DNA from 3 places in the Planococcus chinensis genome. Region 1 is predicted to be linked to each of the others. Evidence: predicted binding sites of a transcription regulator. Region 1 holds the regulator's gene; each other region holds the start of a gene.
The links. Region 1 encodes Rex, which represses fermentation and respiration genes when NADH is low (regulators of the CRP and FNR family bind a similar motif). Its sites were predicted from a motif close to TTGTGAAATATTTCACAA; they were not measured.
Positions count from the first base shown of each region.

Region 2: a site for Rex is predicted at 1,480-1,497, ahead of ACFSDB_RS02985 (AtpZ/AtpI family protein). Genes of this name have one in related genera too.
Region 3: a site for Rex is predicted at 1,182-1,199, ahead of ACFSDB_RS00215 (cytochrome C oxidase subunit II). Genes of this name have one in related genera too.

Region 1 covers NZ_JBHUFW010000005.1:459,834-463,110, reverse strand. The annotation lists gene ACFSDB_RS09825 (ABC-F family ATP-binding cassette domain-containing protein) at 1-1,735, opposite strand, end outside; gene ACFSDB_RS09820 (redox-sensing transcriptional repressor Rex) at 1,865-2,497, shown strand; gene ACFSDB_RS09815 (twin-arginine translocase TatA/TatE family subunit) at 2,588-2,782, shown strand; gene tatC (twin-arginine translocase subunit TatC) at 2,795-3,277, shown strand, end outside.
Region 2 covers NZ_JBHUFW010000004.1:95,984-99,260, forward strand. The annotation lists gene upp (uracil phosphoribosyltransferase) at 1-216, shown strand, start outside; gene wecB (non-hydrolyzing UDP-N-acetylglucosamine 2-epimerase) at 299-1,414, shown strand; gene ACFSDB_RS02985 (AtpZ/AtpI family protein) at 1,651-1,872, shown strand; gene ACFSDB_RS02990 (ATP synthase subunit I) at 1,877-2,248, shown strand; gene atpB (F0F1 ATP synthase subunit A) at 2,276-2,986, shown strand; gene atpE (F0F1 ATP synthase subunit C) at 3,050-3,274, shown strand.
Region 3 covers NZ_JBHUFW010000002.1:33,795-37,071, forward strand. The annotation lists gene ACFSDB_RS00205 (universal stress protein) at 1-185, opposite strand, end outside; gene ACFSDB_RS00210 (Crp/Fnr family transcriptional regulator) at 398-1,099, shown strand; gene ACFSDB_RS00215 (cytochrome C oxidase subunit II) at 1,259-1,384, shown strand; gene ACFSDB_RS00220 (cytochrome c oxidase subunit II) at 1,424-1,891, shown strand; gene ACFSDB_RS00225 (b(o/a)3-type cytochrome-c oxidase subunit 1) at 1,893-3,277, shown strand, end outside.

The DNA of each region.
Region 1 (3,277 bases):
GGCGCAAGAGCTGGCGTTCGAGCTTTTTCGCTTCCTTGTCGATCTGGGAAGTGGTCGCCACCGGAGCGGCTTTGACCGCGACAGAAGATTCAGCGGCTTCCAGCGCCTTCAGCTCGGCAATTTCAATCTTCTTTTCAATAAAGTAATCATAATTGCCCAAGTACTCGGTTGCGCCTTCTTTCGTCAGCTCAATGACTTTCGTCGCCAGCCGGTTCATGAAGTAGCGGTCATGCGAGACGAACAGGATCGTGCCGGGATAGTCGATCAACGCATTTTCGAGCACTTCCTTGCTGTCGAGGTCCAAATGGTTCGTCGGCTCATCAAGCAGCAGGACGTTCGCTTTTTGCATCATCAGCTTGGCCAGCGCCACACGGGCTTTCTCCCCGCCGGAAAGGGTGGAGATGGGCTTCAGCACATCATCCCCTGAAAACAGGAAGCGACCGAGTATGCCGCGGATGTCCTTTTCGTTGACGTGCGGGTAATCGTCCCATAATTCATTGAGCAGCAATTTATTGCCTTTCAGGTTGGCCTGCTCCTGGTCGTAATAGCCGAACTGGATGCCGGTGCCGTAATGGATGTCGCCGGCAAGCGGCTTCAGTTCCTTCATGATCGTCTTCAGCAGCGTGGACTTGCCGACGCCGTTCGGCCCGACAAGCGCCATGCTTTCCTGGCGGTACAGCTTCAAGGAAATGTTCTCGGAAACCGGCTCGCTGCCATAGCCGATGGCCAGGTCCCGTACGTTCAGCACATCGTTGCCGCTCTGCTTCGCGATGGTGAAGCCGAAACGGGCGGATTTCTCGCTGCCGTCCGGCGCTTCCATCCAATCGGTCTTCTCCAGGACGCGCCGGCGGCTCTGCGCCATCTTCGTGGTCGATGCGCGCACAAGGTTGCGCTGGACATAGTCCTCAAGCTTCGCTTTCTCGCCTTGCTGCTTTTCGAATTGCTTCATGTCGAGTTCGTACTGCTTCGCTTTCTCGTCGAGGTAGCGGCTGTAGTTGCCGGTGAACTTCTTGACGCGGTGGCGGGACACTTCATAGACAAGCGTCACGACTTGGTCGAGGAAGTAGCGGTCATGCGACACGATGAGGATGGCGCCCGGGTAGTTCTTCAGGTAATTCTCGAGCCAGCTCAGCGTTTCGATGTCGAGATGGTTCGTCGGCTCATCGAGTATGAGGAGCTGGGGTTTTGCCAGCAGCAGCTTGGCCAGCATCAGGCGCGTTTTCTGGCCGCCGGACAATGAAACCACTTTTTTGCCGTAGTCATCCGGGTAGAACTTCATGCCATGGAGAATGGTGCGGGTGTCAGCTTCGAACTGATAGCCGCCAGCGTCCTTGAAGCTATGCTGCAAGGCGTCGTATTCTTTCATGACCTTCCCGTACTGTTCGGCATCGTTGTAGACGCCAGGGTCCGCCATTTGCGCTTCAAGCCGGCGCAGCTGGGCTTCCTGTTCACGGAAGTGGATGAAGATGGTCATCATCTCGTCCCAGATCGTCGCATCGGACTCCAGGTCGGTCTGCTGTTCCAAATAGCCGATAGTCAGATCTTTCGGCATGATGATCTCGCCGCTGTCATAAGACATTTCACCGGATATGATTTTCAAAAGCGTCGATTTGCCCGCACCGTTGCGGCCGACGAGGGCAACGCGGTCGCGGTGCTGGACTTCCAGTTTCACGCCGGAGAGGATCTCGTCCGCTCCGAACGATTTATGGACTTGGTTTACTTGTAGCACTATCATGCAGGTCACCTCTATTCTCTATTAAGTGTAGCCGATGGGGCGCCCGTTCGCAATTGAGCCAGCTTTACATATGGGGGCGCCTAATGTAAGATAGTATCGATTTGAAAAGCTCCTCAGGAGGGACCTTGCATGCAACAAGAACCATTTAAAATTCCACAGGCCACCACCAAGCGCCTGCCGCTATATTACCGGTTTATCCAGAACTTCGCGAATGCGGGGCAGAAGCGGATTTCCTCCCAGGAACTGAGCGAAGCGATGAAAATCGATTCAGCGACCATCCGCCGGGATTTCTCGCATCTCGGCGCATTCGGCAAAAAGGGCTACGGCTATGACGTTCAGGACCTTTTGGCGTTTTTCCGCAAGACGCTCGACCAGGATGAAGCGACAAATGTTGCCCTGATCGGCGTTGGGCATCTGGGAAGTGCGTTTTTGAAATATAATTTCCAGCGCAACCACAACACCAAGATCGTCCTGGCGTTCGATACGAACAGCCCAGCCGAAGGGGAGCAGATCAGCGGCATCGATACGTTCCACCCGGATCGCATCGAGGAGAAGATCGCCGAATACGGCATCGAAGTCGTCATCCTGACCGTCCCGTCGCGCTCCGCCCAGGAAGTGACCGACCGCCTCGCGAAGATGAACATCAAAGGGATCCTCAACTTCACGCCGGTCCGCATTTCGGTGCCGGACCATATCCGCGTCCAGACGATCGATCTTTCCGTCGAGCTGCAGACGCTGATCTATCAGATCAAGCAGCAATGACTTAAAACCTTCACATTTGGCCAGCCTTTCGAAATAGCCAAACCCTAGTGAATGATGTAAAATGAAAGCATATTACAGGAGGTGTCTCTAATGGCTCCAGGTCCACTTAGTTTGATTGTCATCGGTATTGTTGCACTGATCATTTTTGGCCCTAAAAAGCTTCCGGAACTCGGAAAAGCGTTTGGTTCTTCCTTGCGCGAGTTCAAGAACGCTACTAAAGGCTTGATGGATGAAGACAACGACGCAGATGCTAAGAAGAAAGAAGAGCAAAAGGAAATACGATAGGATGTCTGTCCGATGAATCAAAAAGATATGACGTTAGTTGAACATATAGGCGAATTGAGAAAACGGCTGACCATCATCGCCGTTTTCTTTATATTAGCGCTCATTCTCAGCTTCTTCCTCGCTGAACCGCTGATCCGTTACCTGCAGTTCACCGAAGAAGCGAAGAACCTGACGCTGAACGCGTTCAAAATCACCGATCCGATCAAGATCTACATGCAAGTGATGACGATTCTTGCGGTGATCCTCACGTCGCCCGTGATCATGTACCAGTTCTGGGCATTTATCAGCCCGGGGCTGCATGACAAGGAACGGACCGCGACACTGAGCTATATCCCGTTCGCGCTGCTGCTGTTTTTCAGCGGATTGGCGTTTTCCTATTTCGTGCTGTTCCCGTATGTCATCGGCTTTATGCTGAACATCTCGGACAACCTCGATATCCAGGAGACAATCGGCATCAATGAATACTTCCAGTTCCTGTTCCAGATCACGCTGCCG
Region 2 (3,277 bases), on a different contig from region 1:
TCGGCAGTCGAAGCTGTCAACTCGCTGAAAAAACGCGGAGCGACAAAAATCCGCTTCATGTGCATCATCGCAGCTCCTGAAGGCGTTGAAGCCCTGCAGGCTGCGCATCCGGATGTCGATATCTACATTGCAGCTCTGGATGAGAAGTTGAACGACCATGGCTATATCGTTCCGGGACTTGGGGATGCAGGAGACCGGTTGTTCGGAACGAAGTAAGGAACCCCGCGGAAAGGGAGGGCCTCAAGTTGGGGCATCCTCCAATCCGCTCCTTAACAAATCAAAGCGAGGGATATGCTCAATGAAAAAGTTGAAGGTAATGACGATTTTCGGAACGCGGCCGGAAGCGATCAAGATGGCTCCGCTCGTGCTGGAACTGCAAAAGCACCCGGAAACGATCGAGCCGCTTGTTGCGGTCACCGCACAGCATCGTGAAATGCTGGATCAGGTGCTGGAAACATTCCAGATCACGCCGGATTTCGATTTGAACATTATGAAAGAGCGCCAAACGCTGAGCGACGTCACGGTCCGGGGGCTGGAAGGCCTCGACGGCATCATGAAAGAAGCGAAGCCGGATATCGTGCTGGTTCACGGCGATACGACGACCACATTCGTTGCGAGCCTGGCGGCATTCTATAACCAGATTGCAGTGGGCCACGTAGAAGCGGGACTCCGTACATTCAATAAATACTCGCCGTATCCGGAAGAGATGAACCGCCAGCTGACAGGCGTCATTTCGGATATCCATTTTGCGCCGACTGAAAAGTCCGCACAGAACTTGCGCGCGGAAAACAAGAAAGAGGAAACGATCTACGTTACCGGCAATACGGCCATTGACGCATTGAAGACGACCGTGCGCGATGACTACACGCATCCGATGCTCGAGAAGATCGGCAGCGACCGGATGATCCTCCTGACGGCCCACCGCCGTGAGAACCTGGGCGAACCGATGCGCAATATGTTCCGTGCCATCAAACGTCTGACCGAAGAACATGACGATATCCAAGTCGTATACCCGGTGCATTTGAATCCGGCTGTCCGCGAAGTGGCGAACGAAATCTTCGGCGACAACCGCCAAGTCCATTTGATCGAACCGCTTGAAGTGCTGGACTTCCATAACTTCGCAGCGCGCTCGTACTTCATCTTGACGGATTCGGGCGGGGTTCAGGAAGAAGCGCCGTCGCTCGGCAAACCTGTCCTTGTGCTGCGCGATACGACGGAACGTCCGGAAGGCATTGATGCGGGAACGCTGAAGCTTGCCGGCACGAACGAGGAAGACATCTACCGCCTCGCGAAGGAATTGCTGACGGATAAAGCCGCTTATGACAGCATGTCGCATGCATCGAACCCTTATGGAGACGGCAAAGCATCAATGCGGATCGTCAAAGCACTGCATGAATATTTCGGAAGTAAATAAGCGCTAAACCGGCAGTTTGGACATTTAAATTAAAATTTGTCAACAATATGTCGGGCCAAAATCGCTTGTGATGTTTTTCACTACTAGCAATTGACATGATTTTACCCCTATTGTATGCTTACAAAGGGTATGCATGAGAAGGTTTTCATACATAAAAGATGTTGTTCTGAAAGCCTGATGCGACTGCTCTTTTTAGGGGTAAAATGTCAAATCAAACGAAACTCGAGGGGTTTATCATGCGCCCATCAAAAAGTCCCTTACAAGCGATGGCTCTTTACAGTGCCATCCTCTCACAACTTGTCGGGTCCGTGCTCATCGGTCTGTTCACAGGTATGTGGCTCGATGAACAATTCGGAACCGCCCCGCTTTTCTTGATCATCCTCCTGTTCCTGGGATTAGCTCTCGGAATATGGGCGATGCTTCAGACCGTCCGAAAATTCGAATCAGGAGACCAGTAAAAAAATGGATGGACTTAGGGAAATTTATGAACGCTTAAAAAAGATGATTTTTTTCATCCTTGCGGCTTTTGTCATCGGTTGGGGATTCACCCCGTACCAGGCAGTGTTCGCGGGCCTCATAATTGGAACTTTGTTCGGAATCTATAATATGTGGATTTTGGTTCGCCGGATGGAGAAATTCGACCGGGCGGTGGCAGAAGGCTCGAAAGTTCGTTCGCTTGGAACGGCATTACGGTTTGCATCAGGTGTTGCCGCTGTTGCGATAGCTATTCTTTTCGCAGAGCATATTCACTTGGTCAGTACGGTAATTGGGTTAATGGTCCCTTATGTTCTGCTGTTGGCAGAACGGATTGTTTATCACGTGAAACACCATTAAGAAAGTGGAAAGAGAGGTGAAACTATCGTGGGTCATGGCGCTCCAATGTATGAAGTGTTCGGGATCTGGTTTAACTTGTCGAACGTAATGATGCTAATTGTAGCCGCTCTTATCGTTTTCCTAATTGCTTTTATCGCTACACGGAATCTGCAGCTCAAGCCGACAGGCATGCAGAACTTCATGGAATGGATCATGGATTTCGTCAAGGGCATCATCAAAAGCAATATGGACTGGAGAACAGGCGGCCGATTCCATGTACTAGGAATTACGCTCATCATGTTCATCTTCGTATCGAATATGTTAGGGCTTCCTTTCTCAATCATTATCAACGGGGAACTGTGGTGGAAATCACCAACAGCTGATCCGATTGTGACAATGACGCTGGCGGCAATGATTATCATCTTGAGCCATTACTATGGCATCAAGCTGAAAGGCGTGAAAGGCTACGGGGCGGATTATTTCAAACCGATGTCATTCTTGTTCCCGCTGAAGATCATTGAAGAATTCGCAAATACGCTGACACTCGGTCTGCGTCTTTACGGGAATATTTACGCCGGTGAGATTTTGCTAGGTTTATTGGCCGGACTCGGTGGAGCAAGTGTAGTCGGTTTTGCCGCAGCATTCCTTCCGATGATGGTATGGCAAGGATTCTCGATCTTTATCGGGGCTATCCAAGCGTTCATTTTCGTTATGTTAACGATGGTTTATATATCGCATAAAGTCAGCGACGACCATTGAGTATAAAACGCTCCTGACAGAGCAAACACAAAAAAACAACTATCCTGAGGAGGACACATCACAATGACAGGTTCATTAGGTTTATTAGCAGCAGCAATCGCAGTAGGTTTAGCAGCACTAGGTGCAGGTATTGGTAACGGTCTTATCGTTTCAAAAACAGTAGAAGGTATCGCTCGCCAGCCAGAAGCACGCGGCGTTCTTCAAACAACAATGTTCATCGGGGTAGCTTTGGTTGAAGCACTACCGATCATCGCCGTAGTTATCGCGTTCATCGTAATGAACCAGTAGTAG
Region 3 (3,277 bases), on a different contig from region 1:
TTCTGTGTTTCCTTTGCATATTCACGGGCGTAGGCTTCTAGTGATCCGAATGAAATATCGATGATGCTCACCAAGTGCAGTGCCGCATTGTTCCGAGAAGCAATAGCCACCGATTTCTTAAAAGCAAGCTCCGCTTCTTTCGATCCGTCGATCGCCACTAATATTTGGTTGTATTCTAATGTCATGATAAATTCCTCCTTCTCCGTCTCCCTGTTACATTTCGATAAAGAATCACTCAGTTCCTGCTTTGCAGAAAGCAGGGCAATAAAGATTCGTCGAACCTGTGACGGGGTAAAAAAGTAAAAAAGCGGAAATTCCTTCAGCCGGGGAAAAGCCAGTGTGTTAAAATTGACTTAAAAGGATGCCGCAATCCATCGGTGCCGGAGGAGGGTTGATTTTGAGAAAACAATTGTCTGATCAAGATTTATCATCTGAACTGGAAGAGCTTCGATCGATTCGCCACAGCATAAAAGAATATCAAAAAGGGGCTTATTTGTTTCAAGAAGGCGACCCGATCAAAGGCGTTTATATTGTGCAGGCCGGAAAAGTGCAAATCGGCAAAATCACGCCGAATGGCCGCGAGCTGACCTTGCGCATCTGTGGGCCGCAGCAATTGGTCGGGGAAGTCACGGTCTTTTCAAACCAGTCGGCCTACATGCTCGATGCAAAAGCAATCGAAGACGTGGTGTGCATGAAGATCCACATCGAAGACTTGGAGGAAGCGTTGCTTGATAACAGCCGGCTGGCAGTCGCATTCATGAAATGGATGGGGATCGACCAGCAAAAAACCCAGACCAAGTTCCGGGATTTGATGCTGCACGGCAAAAAAGGCGCTTTGTATTCCACATTGATCCGCTTGAGCAACAGCTATGGGGTGCCGCATGGCGAAGGGGTGCTGATCGACATGGTCCTCACCAACCAGGAACTGGCGAACTTCTGCGGCATGACGCGGGAAGTAGTCAACCGCATGCTCAACGATCTGAAAAAAGTGAAAAAGATCTCTTATATAGAAGGGAAAATCGCCATTCACGATCTTTCCTATTTAAAGCACGAAATCAATTGCGAAAACTGCCCCATCTCGTTCTGTAAAATTGATTGATGCCATATGATGAAGCTCCCTTAACAAGGAGCTTCTTTTTTTATGTCAAAAATATGGCGCGCCTTCAAAATAAAGTTGTCAGGTGTGATATTTCTCACAGTGCCGGCTTTGGGCAGCGATTAATCTGTAGTCAAGAGAAGAATATACGAGGTGAAGAAAATGAGCAAAAAATACGATGAACATCAGGACATGGATTTAAAAGGGACGCTGGTGAGCGTGTTTTTCGTCGGTGCCGTCATTATCGCGATGTGGGTCATCGTCTATCTGATGTATGTAGCAAGATAACCACTGGAATGAAACAGGAGAAAAAAGGAGAAGATACACATGCATCTGCATAAATTTGAAAAAATCTGGCTGATCTTCGGGATCGCCTCACTAATTGTTTTTCTAAGCGTCGTCGGCGTCAGCGCATTCTCGCACGACCATACGCCTTCAGGCGGGATGGACACCATCGATCCGAAGAAGGTGAACGAAACGGCGCCGTTCGACAAGCCCGGCGTCAGCCAGCTTGACGACGATACGTACCAGGTCACATTGATCGCGATGGCATTCGGCTACAATGCGCCGGATCTGAAAGTGCCGGCAGGCAAGGAAGTCATTTTCAAAGCGACGAGCACAGACGTGGTCCACAGTTTCACGATCGATGACACGAAAGTCAATATGATGGTCGTTCCTGGCCAGATTACCACAAAGTCCTACACATTTGAAAAACCCGGCAAATACCTGATTCTCTGCAATGAATACTGCGGAACCGGGCACCACATGATGTTTACTGAAATAGAGGTGTTTTAAGATGATCGCTGCACAAGACCGCAAAATCGCATTATGGAATATCGGAGTCGCCTATACGGCGTTCTTGATCGGCACACTCGCCGGTTTGCTGCAAGTCTTTATCCGCAATGACGCCCTGCAATTGCCCGCTTGGCTGGACTACTACCAAATTCTTACCGCACACGGCGTTCTGCTTGCACTTGTTTTTACGACATTTTTCATTTTCGGCTTTTTCATCACCGGCATGAGCAAAAGCATCGGCACATTCGGGCCGAAAGTCCGGTTGTTTTCCTGGATCGGCTTCGCAGTCACCCTGCTTGGCACCATTCTTGCAACGGTCATGATCGTTTCGGGCCAGGCATCGGTACTCTACACGTTTTATGCGCCTTTGAAAGCGAGCGGCTGGTTCTATGTCGGCCTTGCGCTTTGGGTCGTAGGAACGTGGATCAGCAGTTTCGCGCTGATCGGCCATTACATGGTATGGCGCAGAAAGCATAAAGGTGAGCACAGCCCGCTGTTTGCTTTCATGACAATCACGACGATCATCATGTGGATCATTTCATGCCTCGGCGTAGTCGCAACGGTTCTTTTCCAATACATCCCTTGGGCATTCGGCTTCACGGATACGATCAACGTTGAACTCAGCCGCTCGCTGTTCTGGTATTTCGGCCACCCGCTTGTGTACTTCTGGCTGCTGCCGGCATACATGGCCTGGTATTTGATCGTACCGAAACTGCTCGGCGTGAAAGTATTCAGCGATTCACTCGCACGTCTTTCATTCGTCCTTTTCATTCTCTTTTCAATTCCTGTCGGCTTCCACCACCAATTGACGGAGCCCGGCATCTCGAATTTCTGGAAATTCCTTCAGGTAGTTCTGACGTTCATGGTTATCGTGCCGTCGCTTATGACCGCGTTCTCCATGTTCGCAACGTTTGAAATCTCAGGCCGCAAAAAAGGGGCTACCGGCTTGTTCGGCTGGTTCCGCCTGCTGCCTTGGAAAGATGTCCGCTTTACATCGATCTTCATCGCTATGGCGTTCTTCATTCCCGGCGGCGCAGGCGGCATCATCAATGCCAGCTTCCAGCTGAATGAAGTCGTCCACAACACGCTTTGGATTGTCGGCCACTTCCACATCACCGTCGGTACGCCGGTGGCGATGACGTTCATGGGCCTTACCTTCTGGCTGATCCCGTATCTGACCGGCCGCAAATTTACGAAGACGATGCAGCGCCTCGGATTTGTCCAGATCATCACCTGGTCGATCGGCATGCTGCTGATGTCGACAGCGCAGCACATTCTCGGGCTTCTCGGCGCACCGCGGCGTACAGCTTATTCCGGCTACAACGACCATCCGGCTGCAATGGAATGGTTTGACGGCCTGCTGACCAACCACGTCACCATGGCTGT